DNA from 4 places in the Streptomyces clavifer genome. Region 4 is predicted to be linked to each of the others. Evidence: riboswitches for the same ligand, from Rfam matches in the RefSeq annotation. Region 4 holds a riboswitch; each other region holds the start of a gene.
The links. Region 4 has a riboswitch for cobalamin ahead of OG927_RS01950 (ABC transporter substrate-binding protein). Riboswitches for the same ligand answer to the same signal wherever they lie in the genome.

Region 1: another riboswitch for cobalamin. It lies ahead of OG927_RS04705 (ABC transporter substrate-binding protein); the one in region 4 lies ahead of OG927_RS01950 (ABC transporter substrate-binding protein).
Region 2: another riboswitch for cobalamin. It lies ahead of OG927_RS07175 (cobalamin biosynthesis protein); the one in region 4 lies ahead of OG927_RS01950 (ABC transporter substrate-binding protein).
Region 3: another riboswitch for cobalamin. It lies ahead of OG927_RS21985 (ribonucleoside-diphosphate reductase subunit alpha); the one in region 4 lies ahead of OG927_RS01950 (ABC transporter substrate-binding protein).

Annotation. Positions count from the first base shown of each region.
Region 1 covers NZ_CP107793.1:1,156,608-1,160,813, forward strand. Annotated here, with positions in the region: gene OG927_RS04695 (hypothetical protein) at 1-368, shown strand, start outside; gene OG927_RS04700 (sigma-70 family RNA polymerase sigma factor) at 523-1,209, shown strand; cobalamin riboswitch at 1,347-1,526, shown strand; gene OG927_RS04705 (ABC transporter substrate-binding protein) at 1,557-2,600, shown strand; gene OG927_RS04710 (iron chelate uptake ABC transporter family permease subunit) at 2,603-3,703, shown strand; gene OG927_RS04715 (ABC transporter ATP-binding protein) at 3,700-4,206, shown strand, end outside.
Region 2 covers NZ_CP107793.1:1,687,600-1,691,805, reverse strand. Annotated here, with positions in the region: gene OG927_RS07180 (cobyric acid synthase) at 1-1,256, opposite strand, end outside; gene OG927_RS07175 (cobalamin biosynthesis protein) at 1,253-2,200, opposite strand; cobalamin riboswitch at 2,328-2,454, opposite strand; gene OG927_RS07170 (hypothetical protein) at 2,601-2,822, opposite strand; gene OG927_RS07165 (inorganic phosphate transporter) at 2,835-4,097, opposite strand.
Region 3 covers NZ_CP107793.1:4,988,897-4,993,102, reverse strand. Annotated here, with positions in the region: gene mctP (monocarboxylate uptake permease MctP) at 1-1,504, shown strand, start outside; cobalamin riboswitch at 1,852-1,975, shown strand; gene OG927_RS21985 (ribonucleoside-diphosphate reductase subunit alpha) at 2,112-4,206, shown strand, end outside.
Region 4 covers NZ_CP107793.1:456,260-460,465, reverse strand. Annotated here, with positions in the region: gene OG927_RS01955 (acyl-CoA dehydrogenase family protein) at 34-1,884, shown strand; cobalamin riboswitch at 2,195-2,381, shown strand; gene OG927_RS01950 (ABC transporter substrate-binding protein) at 2,440-3,483, shown strand; gene OG927_RS01945 (FecCD family ABC transporter permease) at 3,501-4,206, shown strand, end outside.

The DNA.
Region 1 (4,206 bases), 700 kb from region 4:
GGATGGCCGTACCCGGTGCCGGGGAGATGCACCACCCCGGCCCGGACGGCCTGATGGACCACGCGGTGATGTCCGCCGGACACGACATGGCCGGCCTGTCCCCCACCGGGATGCTCGCCGCCCACCTGCTGGCCGCCCTGTTGTGCGGCCTCTGGCTGGCGTGCGGGGAGCGGGCCGTCTTCCGTCTGCTGCGCGCCTGCGCGGGATGGCTGGTCGCTCCGTTCCGGCTCGTTCTCCATCTGCCCGTGCCAGCCGACCGGCCGCGCGTCCGTGCCCGGCGTTCCCACCGGGCTCATCCGCTGCGCCAGTTGCTGCTCGTCCACATCGTCGGCACCCGGGGTCCGCCGTCCCGGATCGCTGTCATCTGACAGCCGATCCCCGACCGGCGCCCGGGACCGACCCCGGCGCGCCCCGGGCACGGCGCGGCCGCCTCCGGCCGCGTCGTCCACAGCACCGGCCCCGCCCACGTGCGGGACGATCCCGGATTCCCGGACCACCGGAATCCCGGAAGGACATCAGGCGATGACCCCTGCCCTGCCCCCACCCCCGGCCACCGGGAAGAGAACGCCGCGGGACCCGCACGGCGCCGACGAACGGGTCACGTGCCTGGCCCTGGCCGCACGTTCCGGGGACGCGGAGGCCGTGGACCGCTTCATACGCGCCCTGCACCACGACGTACGGCGCTACGTCGCCTTCCTGAGCCCCGACCCCCAGGCGGCGGACGACCTCACCCAGGACACCTTCCTGCGCGCGCTGGGAAGCCTTCACCGGTTCGAGGGGCGCTCCTCGGCACGCACCTGGCTGCTCTCCATCGCCCGGCGCACCGTCGTGGACAGCCTTCGGCATGCCGCCGCCAGGCCCAGACTGGCAGACCGCCACGACTGGCAGTCGGCGGCCGAACGGTCGCAGCCGCGCGGTCTGCCCGGCTTCGACGACGGCATCGCTCTGGCCGATCTCCTGGCGGCGGTCCCCGCCGAGCGACGCGAAGCGTTCGTCCTCACCCAGCTCCTGGGGCTTCGCTACGCGGAGGCCGCCGCGGTCACGGGCACTCCCGTCGGAACCGTGCGTTCACGTGTCGCCCGCGCCCGGTCCGCGCTGGTCGAACTGCTGAGGGAGGCCGAGGCCCCAGCGGCTCGCCCCTCCGGGACGGGCCACGGCGGGACGGGCGGCGCTCCGCGTCCGGTGCCCGAGGCTGCCACGGCGGCCTGAACGCCACCTCCCCGGGGCACCGGCAGGCCCGCCTGCCGGTGCCCCGGAGGTCGCGCGTACGTCCCCACGGTTCACCGCGGGCACCATGAGGGGGGCGTGGCGAACGTCTCGGGCCTGCCATGTTTCCGCCTCGCCGGGGAGACGTACTATCACCTGGTCATCACCGCGACGGGAGACAGGAAGCCGGTGCGATTCCGGCACGGTCCCGCCACTGTAACCGGGGAGTTCCCCTCGAACGGCTGCCGCGCACCGCCGCGGTCAGGCCGGGGGAACGTCGATCCGGGAGTCAGCACACTGGCCTGTCGCGGGCCCATTCCGAGGAGCGCGGACTCCCCAGGAGGCTCTACGTGTACGACGGCATGCCCCGTCCCCTGTTCTCCCCCTCCTCCCGCCCGCGACGCCGTGCGCTGCGCGCCGCGGCGCTGGCCGGGGCACTGTCGGCGACCCTGCTGGCCGGCTGCGGCACGGCCGACGACGGCGCCCGGGACCGGAGGGCTTCGGCGTCGTCCGCGAAGGGCTTCCCGGTCACCGTCGACAACTGCGGTACCCGCACCACGTACGACGGGCCGCCGTCCCGGGTGGTCACCGTTCACCAGCACCCGGCGGAGCTGATGCTGGCCCTCGGGCTCCGTGACCGGATGGTGGGGACCGCCTTCCCGGACTCCGCGGTCCTGCCCGAACTCCGGAAGGACTTCGAGGCGGTTCCCGAACTGGCGGAGAAGGAGCCGTCCTTCGAGACGCTCCTGAACGCCGAGCCCGACTTCGTCTACGGCGGCTACGGCAGCGCGTTCGCCGAGAACGAGGGCCGGTCCCGCAAGGCGTTCGCCGATGCGGGCATCGACACCTACCTCAACCGCGAGTACTGCGGGAAGAAGAGGGTGTCGATGAAGGACGCCTACGACGAGATCCTGACCGTCGGCAGCATCTTCGGTGTGCGGGACCGGGCCGAGAAGCTCGTGGCCGATCTGCGGGAACGCGTCGACGGGACCAGCCGGACGGTGGAGGGCGTCTCCCCGGTGTCCGTCTTCGTGTACGACAGCGGCGACAAGTCGGCGTTCACGGCGGGCGGCAAGGGCCTGGGCACCGAGATCATCGCGCTGGCCGGAGGCCGGAACGTCTTCGCGGACCTCGACGACGTCTTCGGGGACGTCTCCTGGGAACAGGTGGTCGCCCGCGAGCCCGAGGTCATCGCGATCTACGACTACGCGGGTGCGGGCAGCGTGGCGGAGAAGAAGAGGTTCCTGCTCTCGCAGCCCGCCCTCGCCGACGTCCCCGCCGTACGGAACAAGCGGTTCGTGGTGCTTCCGCTGACCGCGACGCTGGTCGGCATCCGCCCGCCGCACGCGGTCGAGGACCTGGCCCGCGGGCTGCATCCCGAGTCCTTCCGGTGACGGTGCCGGCCGAGGCCGGGGCTGCGCCCGCCGTTCGTACGGGCCGCCGGGAGCGTCTGCGCTCACGGGCCTTCGCGCCCACGCTGATCTGCCTCGGCCTGCTGCTCGTGGTCTCCCTGACCGCGGGCCTGGCCATCGGTTCGGTGCACGTGCCGCCGGGCGAGGTCTGGGGCATCGTGACGCACGCGTTCGGCGGTGAACTGGCCGAACCGACCTGGTCCCGGGCGCGCGAGACGATCGTCCTCGACGTGCGGGCGCCCCGGGTGCTGCTCGGCGCGGTGACGGGCGCCGGTCTCGCGGTGGTGGGCACCGCCATGCAGGCACTGGTGCGCAACCCGCTCGCCGAGCCGTATCTGCTGGGCGTCTCCTCCGGAGCCTCGCTGGGCGCCGTCGCCGTGATCGTGTTCGGTGTGAGCCTGGCCGGGCCGGTGCCGCTGTCGGCTGCGGCGTTCGTGGGCGCCCTGCTCACCCTGCTGCTCGTGTACTCGACGGCCCGCGCCGGAGGGCGTATCACCTCGGTCCGGCTGGTGCTGTCGGGAGTGGCGGTGGCGGCGGTGCTCACAGCCGTGACGGACCTGCTGCTCCTGACCGCCGGGCGGGGCAACGAGGCACGGACGGTGCTCGCCTGGACCCTGGGCGGACTGGGCGGCGTGCAGTGGTCCACGCTGTGGCTGCCCGGTACGGCGCTGCTGCTGGGCATCGGCGTCCTGCTGGTGCGGGCCCGGTCGCTGAACCTGCTGCTGACGGGCGAGGAGGCGGCCACGACGATGGGGCTGGACGTGGCCCGCTTCCGGGTCCGGATGTTCGTCGTGCTGTCCCTCGTCACCGGCGTCCTGGTGGCGGCGGCCGGCCCCATCGGCTTCGTCGGACTCATGCTTCCGCACATCGTGCGGCTCTTCGTGGGCGGTGACCACCGCAGGGTGCTGCCGACGGCGGCACTGGCCGGGGCGGTGTTCCTCGTCTGGGCCGACATCGCGGCGCGCACGGTCGCCGCCCCGATGGAGATCCCCGTCGGCGTCCTCACCGCGCTGTGCGGCGGGCCCTTCTTCCTGTGGCTGCTGCGCCGGGACGCCCGACGGAACACCGACCGAGGAGTGGGATGACCGCGGCCGAACTCGCCGTCGAGAACGTCACGCTGACCGCCGGCGCGTACCGGCTGGTGCGCGGGGTGTCCCTGACCGCGCGCCCCGGTGAGGTGGTCGGCCTGGTCGGCCCCAACGGCAGCGGCAAGTCCAGCCTCCTGCGCGCCGTCTACCGCGTCCTGCGTCCCGATTCCGGCCGGGTACGGGTGGACGGGGCCGACGCCTGGTCCCTGCCCGTGCGCCGGCTGGCCCGCACGCTGGCCTCCGTGGTGCAGGAGCCGGGCGCCGACTTCGACCTGACCGTGCGGGAGGTCGTCGCCATGGGGCGTACCCCCCACAAGCGGCTGTTCGACGGCGACACCGCGGAGGACGCGCGCATCATCGACACGGCTCTCGCGTCGGTGGACGCCACCCAGCTGACGACGCGTTCCTTCGACCGGCTCTCCGGAGGTGAGCGCCAGCGCGTGCTCATCGCCCGCGCCCTGGCGCAGCAGCCCGGCCTACTGGTGCTCGACGAGCCGACC
Region 2 (4,206 bases), 1.2 Mb from region 4:
CGGCACCCGTCCAGGAAGGGCTCACCGCCCCGCACGTCGGCGACCCCGTGATGGATCTCGTACCCCTCCACCGGCTCCCCCAGGGCGTGGCCCGTCGGCCGGGCCAGCACCTTCTCCCGGCCGAAGCGGACCCGCACCGGCAGCAGCCCGAGCCCGTCGACCAGACCGGCGCGCGACTCCACCTCGTCCTCGACAGACTCGCCCAGCACCTGGAAACCGCCGCAGATGCCCAGCACCGGACGCCCCTCGGCGGCCCGCCGCAGCAGGGCGTCGGCCAGCCCCCGCTCGCGCAGCCACGCAAGCGCCTTCACCGTGCCCCGGGTACCCGGCACGACGACCAGGTCGGCGTCCACCAGCTCCTCGGCCCGGTCCACGAACCGCACGACCACACCCGGCTCGGCCGCCAGCGCGTCCACGTCGGTGAAGTTCGACATCAGCGGCACGGCGCACACCGCGACCCGCAGGACGTCCCGGCCGTACGGCGGGGCGACGACGGACTCCCGTACGGCGCCCCGCATCGACACCCGCAGCCCGTCCTCCTCGTCGATGCCCAGGCCGTGGGCGAACGGCAGCACCCCGTACGTCCGACGCCCCGTGAGCCCGTGCAGCATGTCCAGACCGGGCTCCAGCAGCGACACGTCGCCCCGGAACTTGTTCACGAGGTACCCCGCGACCAGCGCCTGGTCCTCGGCGGCCAGCAGGGCCGTCGTACCGAAGAAGGAGGCGAACACACCGCCCCGGTCGATGTCGCCGACGACCAGCACCGGGAAGCGCGCGGCCCGCGCCACGCCCATGTTCACGATGTCCGTGCGCCGCAGATTGATCTCGGCCGGACTGCCCGCCCCCTCGCAGATCACGGCGTCGTAGGTGTCCCGGAGCTGCTCCAGGCAGTCCACGACCGTGCCGAACAGCGCTTCCTGCCGGCCCCCGTGATAGCCGCGCGCGCTCATCTCGCCGACCGGCCTGCCCATCAGGACCACCTGACTGGAACGGTCGCCCCCGGGCTTGAGCAGCACCGGATTCATCAGCGCGGTCGGCTCCACCCGGGCGGCCTGTGCCTGCATCGCCTGGGCGCGGCCGATCTCGGCGCCCTCGCGGGTGACGAAGGAGTTCAGTGACATGTTCTGCGCCTTGAAGGGCGCGACCTTCACCCCCCGGCGCACCAGCCACCGGCAGATCCCCGCCGTGACGACGCTCTTGCCCGCGTCCGAGGTCGTCCCCGCGACCAGCAGCCCGCCGCCCGGTCCCCTGCTCATGCCCGGCCCCTTCGTCCCACGGCCAGCCGCCCGGCCACACACACGCCGAGGGCCAGCACACTCACGCGGCGCGACAGCCGCACCGCGCGTTCGATGTCCGTGACGCGCACGTCCCTGCCGGCCGCCCCGTTGAGCACGGGCCGGTGCTCGACCCGTCCGCCGTATGCGAGGGTCCCGCCGAGCCGTACGCCGAGCGCTCCCGCGAACGAGGCCTCCACCGGTCCGGCGTTGGGGCTCGGATGTCTGCCCGCGTCGGCCCGCCAGGCCCGCAGGGCCTCGCGCGGGCGCCCGCCGGCGGCCACCGCGAGCACGGCCGTGAGGCGCGCGCCGGGCCAGCCCGCGGCGTCGTCGAGGCGGGCCGAAGCCCAGCCGTAGCGCAGGTGGCGCGGTGACCTGTGGCCGACCATGGCGTCCAGGGTGTTGACGGCCCGGAATCCGACCAGGCCGGGCACGCCGCCCAGCGCACCCCACACCAGAGCCCCCACGACGGCGTCGGACGTGTTCTCGGCGACGGACTCCACCACCGCACGGGCGATCTGCCGGCCGTCCAGGGAGTGCGGGTCCCGGCCGCACAGGTGCGGCAGCCGCTCCCGGGCCACCTCGATGTCCCCGGCGGCGAGTGCCCCGCCGATGGCACGGGCCTCGCGGCCCAGGGACGTTCCGCCGACGACGGACCAGGTGGCGGCGGCCGTCAGGGCCACGGCGGCGGCGGGCCGGTTCCGTACGGCGTGGGCGGCCAGGGCGGCGGCGCCCGCGGCGCCTCCGGCGCAGACCAGCGCGTGCAGGGCGCCCCGGCCCCGGTCATCGCGCCACAGCCGGCTCTCGACGCCTGCCGCGGCCCGCCCGAAGGCGGCGACGGGATGCCCCCGCCGGGGATCGCCGAGCAGCAGGTCACCGATCAGACCGGCGGCGGCGCCGTACGCGAAGATGCGGTCGGCTCGCACGGGTCAGCCGGCCGTCGCGCCTCGAGGGACCTTCGTCACGGGTGGCACAGGGACCGACGTACGGCAGCCAGGCATGGCAGATGTCCTCACTCAGGGTCCGCGCCCTGGTTCGACGTGACGGCGACGAGAGTCTCCTGGCTTCCGGATCCGCAGTTCCCCCGGGCTTCCGGTCCGCGGTGGCGGACCGTGACTTCCTGAGGGGCTGCTCCCCGGTGACAGTGGCGGGACCGCGCCGGATTCGCACCGGCTTCCTCTCCTGTCGCCGTAAATGGCTCCGGCAGTCCACCACGCACCGCGAACGCCCGTCAACCTGCCGTTGACCTGCGAGGCTTCAGTGTGCGCAGACGCACATCGGGCCGGACACACGGCTGTGTGTCCGGCCCGATGTGCGTGGCTGCCGTCAGACGACGATCAGATAGATCCCGTACGCCACCGCCGCCGCGCAGAGCCCGAAGCAGGCGTATGCGCCGGAGCGTGCAAGCACGGAGGGACCGCCGCCCTGCGCCGTCGGCACCTGCTTGGCGAGGCCGATGATGCCGAGGGTGAAGAGGCCGACCAGTGCGATGGTGACCACGAGGCTGACGCCGAAGACGGAGGCGAGAGCTGCCCAGTCGATGTTCATACGGATCTGTCCTTACACCGTGGCCGGTCGGGCCGGGTCGCCCGGGGTCCCGGCCGTGGGGGCCGGGGCCGGGATGGTGGTCTTGAGGTCCGGGACGGCGGAGCCGATGGGCGGAGGGCTGACGGCCGCCATGGCGGTGGTGACGACGCCCGCGGGCTCGTCGTCCGGCGCGTTGACGTTGGTGTGGTCAACCGGCTTGCGGCGCGACAGCAACCAGATGGCGGCGGAGCCCGCCACGAGGAGCACGGCGACCACGCCGACGCCCCAGGGTCCCTGCTTGGTGAGGAACTCCGAGCCCGCGCCGATCAGACCGGCGGCCGGCAGGGTCAGACCCCACGCGACGAACATGCGGGTGGCCGTGGACCAGCGGACCACGCCGCCCTTGCGCCCGAGGCCCGCACCCATCACCGCACCGGAGCAGGACTGGGTGGTGGAGAGGGAGAAGCCGAGGTGCGAGGAGGCCAGGATGACCGTGGCCGCACTGGTCTGGGCGGCGAAGCCCTGCGGCGGCCTGAGGTCGGTGAGGCCGCTGCCCATGGTGCGGATGATGCGCCAGCCGCCGAGGTACGTGCCCAGCGCGATGGCGATACCGGCGGAGGCGATGACCCAGACCGGCGGGTTGGAACCGGGGGCGAGGACGCCGCCGGTGACCAGGGCCAGGGTGATGATGCCCATCGTCTTCTGCGCGTCGTTGGTGCCGTGGGCGAGGGAGACGAGACCGGCCGAGGCGATCTGGCCCGCCCGGTACCCCTTGGCGGTCGACTTCAGCTGCGCCTCGTCGGTGATCTTCCGGTTGATGCGGTACGTCAGCTTCGTGGCCAGCAGAGCGGCCAGACCGGCGACGAGGGGGGCGGCGATCGCGGGCAGCAGCACCTTGGTGACGACGGTGCCGCCGTTGATCGAGGACCAGCCGGCCGACATCACCGCGGCGCCGATGAGGCCGCCGAAGAGTGCGTGGGACGAGCTGGAGGGCAGGCCCACCAGCCAGGTCAGGAGATTCCACAGGATGGCGCCGACGAGCGCCGCGAAGATGACCTCGGTTCTGAGGCCGTTCTCATTGATGATCCCGCCGGAGATCGTCTTGGCGACCTCCACCGACAGGAACGCGCCGACGAGGTTGAGAACGGCGGACATGGCCACCGCTGTCTTTGGCTTGAGAGCGCCGGTCGAGATGGTGGTGGCCATCGCGTTGGCGGTGTCGTGGAAACCGTTCGTGAAATCGAACACGAGAGCTGTCACGACCACAATCGCAAGCAGCAGCGTGATGTGTTCCATTTACCCAGGCAATCGTTCGACGTCAGTGGCTGTAGGAACGTAAGCAACCTGGGTGAACGGAAGATGAACTGGGCAGGGCGTTGTGGTGACTCCAAGCGCGTACGGGCAT
Region 3 (4,206 bases), 4.5 Mb from region 4:
GGGCGGCCGGTCGTTCGGTACCTGGGTCACCTGGTTCCTGCTCGGCGGCGACCTCTACACGGCGTACACCTTCGTCGCGGTCCCCGCGGCGATCTACGCGGCGGGCGCGGCCGGCTTCTTCGCCGTCCCCTACACGATTCTCGTCTACCCGCTGATCTTCACCTTCCTCCCCCGCCTGTGGTCCGTCTCGCACAAGCACGGGTACGTCACCACCTCGGACTTCGTCCGCGGCCGCTTCGGCTCGAAGGGGCTCTCGCTGGCGGTCGCCGTCACCGGCATCCTCGCCACGATGCCCTACATCGCGCTCCAGCTGGTCGGCATCCAGGCCGTGCTGGACGTGATGGGCGTCGGCGGCGGCGAGACCACGCACTGGTTCATCAAGGACCTGCCGCTGCTGATCGCGTTCGCCGTGCTCGCCGCGTACACCTACTCGTCGGGGCTCCGCGCGCCCGCGCTGATCGCGTTCGTCAAGGATGGCCTGATCTATCTGGTCATCGCGGTGGCGATCATCTACATCCCGATCAAGCTCGGCGGCTTCGACGACATCTTCGCCAAGGCCGGTGAGGCGTTCTCGGCCAAGAACGAGGCTGCGGGAAAGCCCGTATCGGGTCTCGTCCCGGGCGAGATGGGCCAGTGGGGATATGCCACCCTGGCGCTGGGTTCGGCGCTCGCGCTCTTCATGTACCCGCACTCCATCACGGCGACGCTCTCCAGCCGCAGCCGTGAGGTGATCCGGCGCAACACCACGATCCTGCCGCTCTATTCGCTGATGCTGGGCCTGCTGGCCCTGCTCGGATTCATGGCGATCGCGGCCGGGGTGAAGGTGGACAACGGCCAGTTGGCCATTCCGCAGCTGTTCGAGAACATGTTCCCCGCCTGGTTCGCCGGTGTGGCATTCGCCGCCATCGGAATCGGCGCACTGGTGCCTGCGGCGATCATGTCGATCGCGGCGGCAAACCTCTTCACCCGTAACATTTACAAGGACTTCATCAAACCCGACGCCACACCCGCCCAGGAGACCAAGGTCTCCAAGCTGGTCTCGCTCTTCGTCAAGGTCGGAGCGCTCGCCTTCGTCCTCACCATGGACAAGACGGTCGCGATCAACTTCCAGCTGCTCGGCGGGATCTGGATCCTCCAGACGATGCCGGCCCTGGTCGGCGGCCTGTTCACCCGCTGGTTCCACCGCTGGGCCCTGATCGCGGGCTGGGCGGTCGGCATGCTGTACGGCACCGTGGCCGCGTACGGCGTCGCGAGCCCCACCCAGAAGCACTTCGGCGGATCGTCGAAGGAGATCCCCGGTATCGGCGAGATCGGCTACATCGGTCTCACCGCGTTCGTGCTCAACGTCGTCGTGGTCGTCGTCCTGACGTTCGTCCTCAACGCGCTGAAGGCACCGGCAGGCATCGACGAGACGTCTCCGTCCGACTACACGGCGGACGTGGGCGACCCCGGCGTCCAGGAGAAGCTCCCGCCGGCCACGGTGGGCGCCCCGGGCGGCCACTGACCCCGCCCCGGCACAGGCTTCCGGTCCGGGCCGCCGCGTCCTCCCCAGGGGCGGCGGCCCGCTGCGTTCCCGGTCGTCCTGAGCACCCCCCGCCGCGCCCGTCGACGGCGGCCCCACCCCCGCGGACACCCGCCCGGGCACTTCCCGCGCGCCGGGCCTCCGGGCCGGTTCCGCGCGCGCCGCACCCCTTGCACGCCGGCCGCCGGCCCCTCTTTCCGTGCCTCGCACCGGCTCCGGAACGGGTACGGAAGCCCATTGCCGACATCCCGCTCCGGACGTTTCACCCGACCCCCGACGAAGCGCGACACAACATGTGGGGGCTGTCTCCCGGGACGGCCCCCACATGTATGCTCGTGCTCGCTGTCGCCGCAGGGGAATCCGGTGCGAATCCGGAACTGTCCCGCAACGGTGTGATCGGTGTGCTTCTGTGCACCCGGGAGTCCGAAGACCTGCCGACAGCGCTTCCGGCTCGACCGAGCCGGAAGCCACACGTCCGGGCCTCGCGGAGGGCCGGTGGACGCCGTACACAGGGCTGCCCCCACCCGGGCACCGTCCTGCCCGGCTCCCCCGCTCCCGCCGGCCCCGAGCCGAGCGAGGGATAGCCCCAGTGACCATCGCGCCAGCCGATCCGGTTTCAGCGATCGATTCAGCCGAGTCCACGCCCGACGGGCCCGGGACCGCACTGCTGCGGACCCTGACCGACCTCACCGTCGATCTGCCCGACACCGACCCCGGACGGGTCGCCGCCGCCGCGCTGCGCGGCCGCAGCGCCCGGTCGGACGAGGCGGAGCTGCGCACGCTGGCCACCGAGGCAGCCGCGGGGCTGATCTCCGAGGACCCCGCCTACTCCCGGCTCGCCGCCCGGCTCCTCACCCGCTCGATCGCGGACGAGGCGGCCGGCCAGGGCGCGGTCTCCTTCTCCGCCTCGGTCGCCACCGGTCACCGTGAGGGTCTGATTGCCGACCGCACGGCCGAGTTCGTCACGCTGCACGCGGCGGCCCTCGACGTGCTGGTCGAGCAGGCGCTCGCCGACCGTGCCGACGACCGCTTCGGATACTTCGGCCTGCGGACGCTGCACAGCCGCTATCTGCTGCGCCATCCGCTCACCCGCCAGGTCATCGAGACCCCGCAGCACTTCATGCTGCGGGTCGCCGCCGGCCTCGCCGAGAACACCTCCGCGCACGCCCTGGACGAAGTGGCCTCGCTGTACGGCCTGATGAGCCGGCTCGACTACCTCCCTTCCTCCCCCACGCTCTTCAACTCCGGCACCCGGCACCCGCAGATGTCCTCCTGCTACCTGCTGGACTCGCCCATGGACGAGCTCGACTCGATCTACGACCGCTACCACCAGGTGGCGCGCCTCTCCAAGCACGCGGGTGGCATCGGTCTCTCGTACTCCCGCATCCGCGCGCGCGGTTCACTGATCCGGGGCACCAACGGGCACTCGAACGGCATCGTGCCGTTCCTGAAGACGCTCGACGCCTCGGTCGCCGCGGTCAACCAGGGGGGCCGCCGCAAGGGCGCCGCCGCCGTCTACCTGGAGACCTGGCACGCGGACATCGAGGAGTTCCTGGAGCTGCGCGACAACACGGGCGAGGACCAGCGGCGCACGCACAACCTGAACCTCGCGCACTGGATTCCGGACGAGTTCATGCGGCGCGTCGACGCGGACACCGAGTGGTCGCTGTTCTCGCCTGCGGACGTGCCCGGGCTGGTCGACCTGTGGGGCGACGCGTTCGACACCGCCTACCGCGAGGCGGAGGCGGCCGGCCTGGCCCGCAAGACGATGCCCGCGCGTGAGCTGTACGGCCGGATGATGCGCACGCTGGCCCAGACGGGGCAGGGCTGGATGACGTTCAAGGACGCCTCCAACCGTACGGCGAACCAGACCGCGGAGCCGGGCCGGGTCGTGCACTCCTCCAATCTCTGCACCGAGATCCTCGAGGTCACCGACGACGGCGAGACGGCCGTCTGCAACCTGGGGTCCGTCAACCTCGGCGCGTTCGTCGCCGGCGGGGAGATGGACTGGGAGCGGCTGGACGCCACCGTGCGCACCGCCGTGACCTTCCTCGACCGGGTGGTGGACATCAACTTCTACCCGACCGAGCAGGCCGGCCGGTCCAACGCCCGCTGGCGCCCGGTGGGCCTGGGCGCGATGGGTCTGCAGGACGTCTTCTTCCAGCTGCGGCTGCCCTTCGACTCGCCGGAGGCCCGCGCACTCTCCACGAAGATCTCCGAGCGGATCATGCTCGCCGCGTACGAGGCGTCCTGCGACCTCGCCGAGCGGTCCGGCCCGCTCCCCGCCTGGTCCGAGACGCGCGCGGCCCGCGGTGTGCTGCACCCCGACCACTACGACACCGAGCTGAACTGGCCGGAGCGCTGGGACGCGCTGCGCGCCCGGGTCGCCAGGACCGGGATGCGCAACTCCCTGCTGCTCGCCATCGCGCCCACGGCGACGATCGCCTCGATCGCCGGCGTGTACGAGTGCATCGAGCCCCAGGTCTCCAACCTCTTCAAGCGCGAGACGCTCAGCGGTGAGTTCCTCCAGGTCAACGCCTACCTGGTGGACGAGCTGAAGAAGCTCGGCGTGTGGGACGCGCGGACCCGTGAGGCACTGCGCGAGGCCAGCGGCTCCGTACAGGGCTTCGCCTGGATCCCCGCGGACGTGCGGGCGCTGTACCGCACGGCGTGGGAGATCCCCC
Region 4 (4,206 bases):
GTCCTCGCCCACGCCCCGGTCGTTTAGATCTGCATGACCGCGACCCTTACCAATACGGCCCCCTCGTCCACGACCGATCAGCTGACCGGCGTCCTCCTCGGCGCCGGCCACCGACGCGAGCACGGATTCTGGCAGCGGCTGATCAGCACAGAACCGTTCCGCCGCCCTGCGGGTGTGACCCCCGAGGAGCGCCTGTCCCTCGCTTACGAACGGCTGCGGATTCTCAACCGCTCCCTCGACAGCGGGGCACGGCTCGCCGCCGACCCGCGCGCGCTCGCCGCCCTGCACGAATGGCTCGGCCCGGTGGATCCCACGCTCACCACCGTGGCGGGCATTCACTACAACCTCTTCCTCGGCAGCCTCCTCGACCACGACGCGGTCGGCCGGCGCGATCTGTCGGACCACCTGGCGATGCGCCGCATCGGCACCTACCTCTGTACGGAAGTCGCGCACGGCAACGACGCGGCGTCCATGGAGACGACCGCGACGTACGACCGCGCACGTGACGGCTTCGTGCTGCACACCCCGAACTCGGGTGCGCAGAAGTTCATGCCCAACACCAGCCCGACGGGCGGCCCGAAGTCCGGGCTGGTCGCCGCGCGCCTGCTGGCCGACGGTGAGGACCACGGGATCCGTCTCTTCCTCGTCCCGCTCACCGACGAGGCGCGGGCCCTGCCGGGCGTGCGCGTCCGGCGCCTGCCCGCCAGGATGGGCAGCCCGGTGGACCACTGCCTGACCTCGTTCGACCAGCTGTTCGTGGAACGGGACGCGTTGCTGGGCGCACAGGACGACGGGCAGGGCGACCTCAGCAGTACGCGGGCGGATCGCCGACGCCGCTTCCTGACCTCCATCGGCCGGGTGATCCCCGGCCGGATCTCCATGAGCGCCTGCGCCGCCGGCTCCGCCCGAGCCACGCTCGCGGTCGCCGTCCGCTACGGCGGGCACCGGATGATCTCCGGTGCCCGGGGCACCCGCACGGTGCCCGTCAACGCCCACCGGACCCACCACGGGCCGCTCGCCTCCGCCCTGGCGACGGTGTTCGCCATGACCCTGCTCCACCGCAGGGCACTGGACCGGTGGGAGGTCTGCACCGAGGAGGACCGCCCGGCGGCGGAGAGGCTCGTCGCCGTCGCCAAGGCGTGGATCACCTGGCAGGCGCGCGACGTCATCGTCCAGTGCCGTGAACGCTGCGGGGCGCAGGCGCTGCTGGAGAACAACGGCATGGCCGAACTGGTCACCGGCGTGGAAGGCGCCATCACCGCGGAGGGGGACAACATCGCCCTGTACACCAAGGCCGCCGCGGAGCTGCTCTTCGCGGCCGACCCCGACCGCTGGGACACCCGGCCCGTCGGTACCGCCGGTGACCTGGCCGATCCGTACTTCCTGGGCCGGCTTTCCGCGGCGGTGGAGGACATCTGGTTCAGCCGCGCCAGGGAGCGGGTGCTGTCGGCGTCCCACGACGACGAGCTCGCACGATGGAACGCGGGCTCCGGGGCCGCGTTGCGCGGAGTCGAGGCCCATGCCTACCGGCAGGCCGCCGAGGCCTTCGCGCAGGCGCGTGCCGGGCTTCCCGAAGGCGCCGCCCGGGAGCGGCTGGCGGAGCTGGAGCGGCTGTTCGCCCTCGAATGGGTGGCCCGCAACAGCGGCGACCTGCTGGCAGCCGGTCTGCTGAGCGCCGATCAGGTCACCCTGCTGCCCGACGCCGTCGAGGAACTGATCGCGGCCGTCGCCGCGCACGCCCCCCTGCTCGTCGAGTCCTTCGCGCTGCCCGCCGAGCTGCTCGCCGACTGGCCGATCGCCGGACCCGGCTACGCCGACGCGTACGACGACCCCGACGGGCCGTGGCGCGCAGGGGCTGCCCTCGCGTCGCCGGGCACGGCGTGAATGCCGCACGGGCCGTCCGCGGGCGACCCGGCGAGGCGGGGCCGGGCCACCGGGGTGTGCGCGAGACCGCGGAGGTCCTCGGCCTGCGTGCCTTGCTGCTGGCGTACTGGGGCACCACGTCCCTGCTCGTCCGCCGTACGGCACCCCGTGCCGGCGACGGCGAATCGGTTCGCCGCACGCGCTGACGGCATGACGGGCAGCCGGTGCGCGCGGTCGCACCCGAGGTGTGCGGCGAGTACGCGCGCCTTCCGCGAGCACCGGCCGGCTCCGTCCCCGGCGGACCACGGCCCCGGGCCGCCGTACCGCTGCGTGATAGCTTGCAGACGCCAGTCGCACTCCACGTGGAGTCAGGGAATCCGGTGAGAATCCGGAGCTGACGCGCAGCGGTGAGGGGGACGGGCGGGGCCACAGCCACTGGGACACCCTCGGGTGCCCCGGGAAGGCGTCCCGTCCGGACGAACCCGAGTCCGAAGACCTGCTGGCACCCCGCTTCCCCACCGGGAGCGGTCTTCCGTACGGGCTTCGCGCAAGAGCCCTGACACGCAGAGGGAATCCGTGCCTTCCATACCCGGTGCCGTACGCCGAACCGTCATGCTCACCGCGGGAATCGTCCTGCTCGGCGCCTGCGGCGCCGAGGGCGGAAGCCCGTCCGGCGCCGCCGAGAAAGGCGGCGCCGGATACCCGGTGACGCTGGAGAACTGCGGACGCACGGTCACGGTCGAGGCCGCGCCGCACCGCGCGGTCTCCCTGAACCAGGGATCGACGGAGATCCTGTTCTCCCTGGGCCTCGCCGACCGGCTCGCGGGCACCGCGACCTGGACCGACCCGGTGATGAAGGGCCTCGAGGAGGCCGACGCCGCGGTGCCCCGCATCGCGGAGAACCAGCCCTCGTCGGAGAAGGTCCTCGACAAGGAACCCGACTTCGTCAGCGCCTCGTTCGAATCGACACTCGGCAAGGGCGGTGTCGCGCCACGCGAGCAGTTCGAGGAACTCGGCGTGCCGACCTACCTCTCGCCCACCGACTGCACGGCCAAGGACAACACCGGCAGCAGCGACGGCTCCCGTACGAAGCCCCTGACCATGGAGAGCGTGTACGACGAAGTCCACGACCTCGCCGAGGTGTTCGGCGTGACGGAGCGGGGCGACGCCCTCGTCGCCGGCCTCCGGGAGCGGATCGAAACGGCGACCGCCGACATCGACGCCTCCGACACCACCCTGCTCTACTGGTTCGCGAACTCCGAGGCCCCCTACCTCGCCGGCTGCTGCGGAGCACCCGGCATCATCACCGAGGAACTCGGCGCGAAGAACGTCTTCGACGACACCCACGAGGAATGGCCCCAGATCAACTGGGAGACCGTCGCCGACCGCAACCCCGACGTCCTCGTCATCGGCGACCTGACCCGCAAGTCGCAGACCGCCGAGAGCGCCGAGAAGAAGATCGAGTTCCTGGAGACCAATCCCGCGACCAAGAACATGGACGCGGTCCGCCACAAGCGTTACGTCCTCCTCAGCGGCCAGGCGATGAACCCGACGATCCGCACCGTCGAGGGCGTGGAGCGCGTCGCCGCCGGGCTGCGCTCGTTCGGGCTCGCGGGGTGACGGTCACCGGAACGGCCGTGGACACAAGCCGGGAGACGGCGCCCGCCACCGGTGCGCGCGTCCTGCGCGACGGCCTCCTGTGGGGCGGCGGGGTCGCCCTGCTGCTCGTGTCCGTCGCGGTCGCCGTCACCATCGGGCCCGCACGCATCTCCGTCCCCGACGTCTGGGCCACGGTGGCCTCCCACCTCGGTCCCGGTGAGGCCCGGCTGAGCCCGATCAGGGACGGCATCATCTGGAACCTGCGCATGCCCCGCACCCTGCTCGCCGCGGTGTGCGGGGCCGGGCTCGCGGTGTGCGGCACGGTGATGCAGTCCCTGCTGCGCAATCCGCTCGCCGACCCGTTCGTCCTCGGTGTCTCCTCCGGGGCGTCCACCGGGGCGGTCGTGGTCGTCGTCCTCGGCGTCGGCGGCGGAGCGGTATCGATCTCCACCGGGGCCTTCGTCGGGGCACTGTGCTCGTTCGCCCTCGTGCTGCTGCTCAGCCACACGCTCGGCGGATCGACCGACCGGGTCGTCCTGGCCGGTGTCGCGGCCATGCAGCTGTTCTCCGCCCTCACCTCGTTCGTCGTGATGACCGCCGCCGACGCCGAACAGACCCGGGGCGTGCTGTTCTGGCTGCTGGGATCCCTGAGCGGGGTGGGCTGGACCGATGTGTGGATGTGCTCCGCGGTGCTCGCCGTGACGCTGCTGATCTGCCTCGGACACGCACGTACGCTCGATGCGT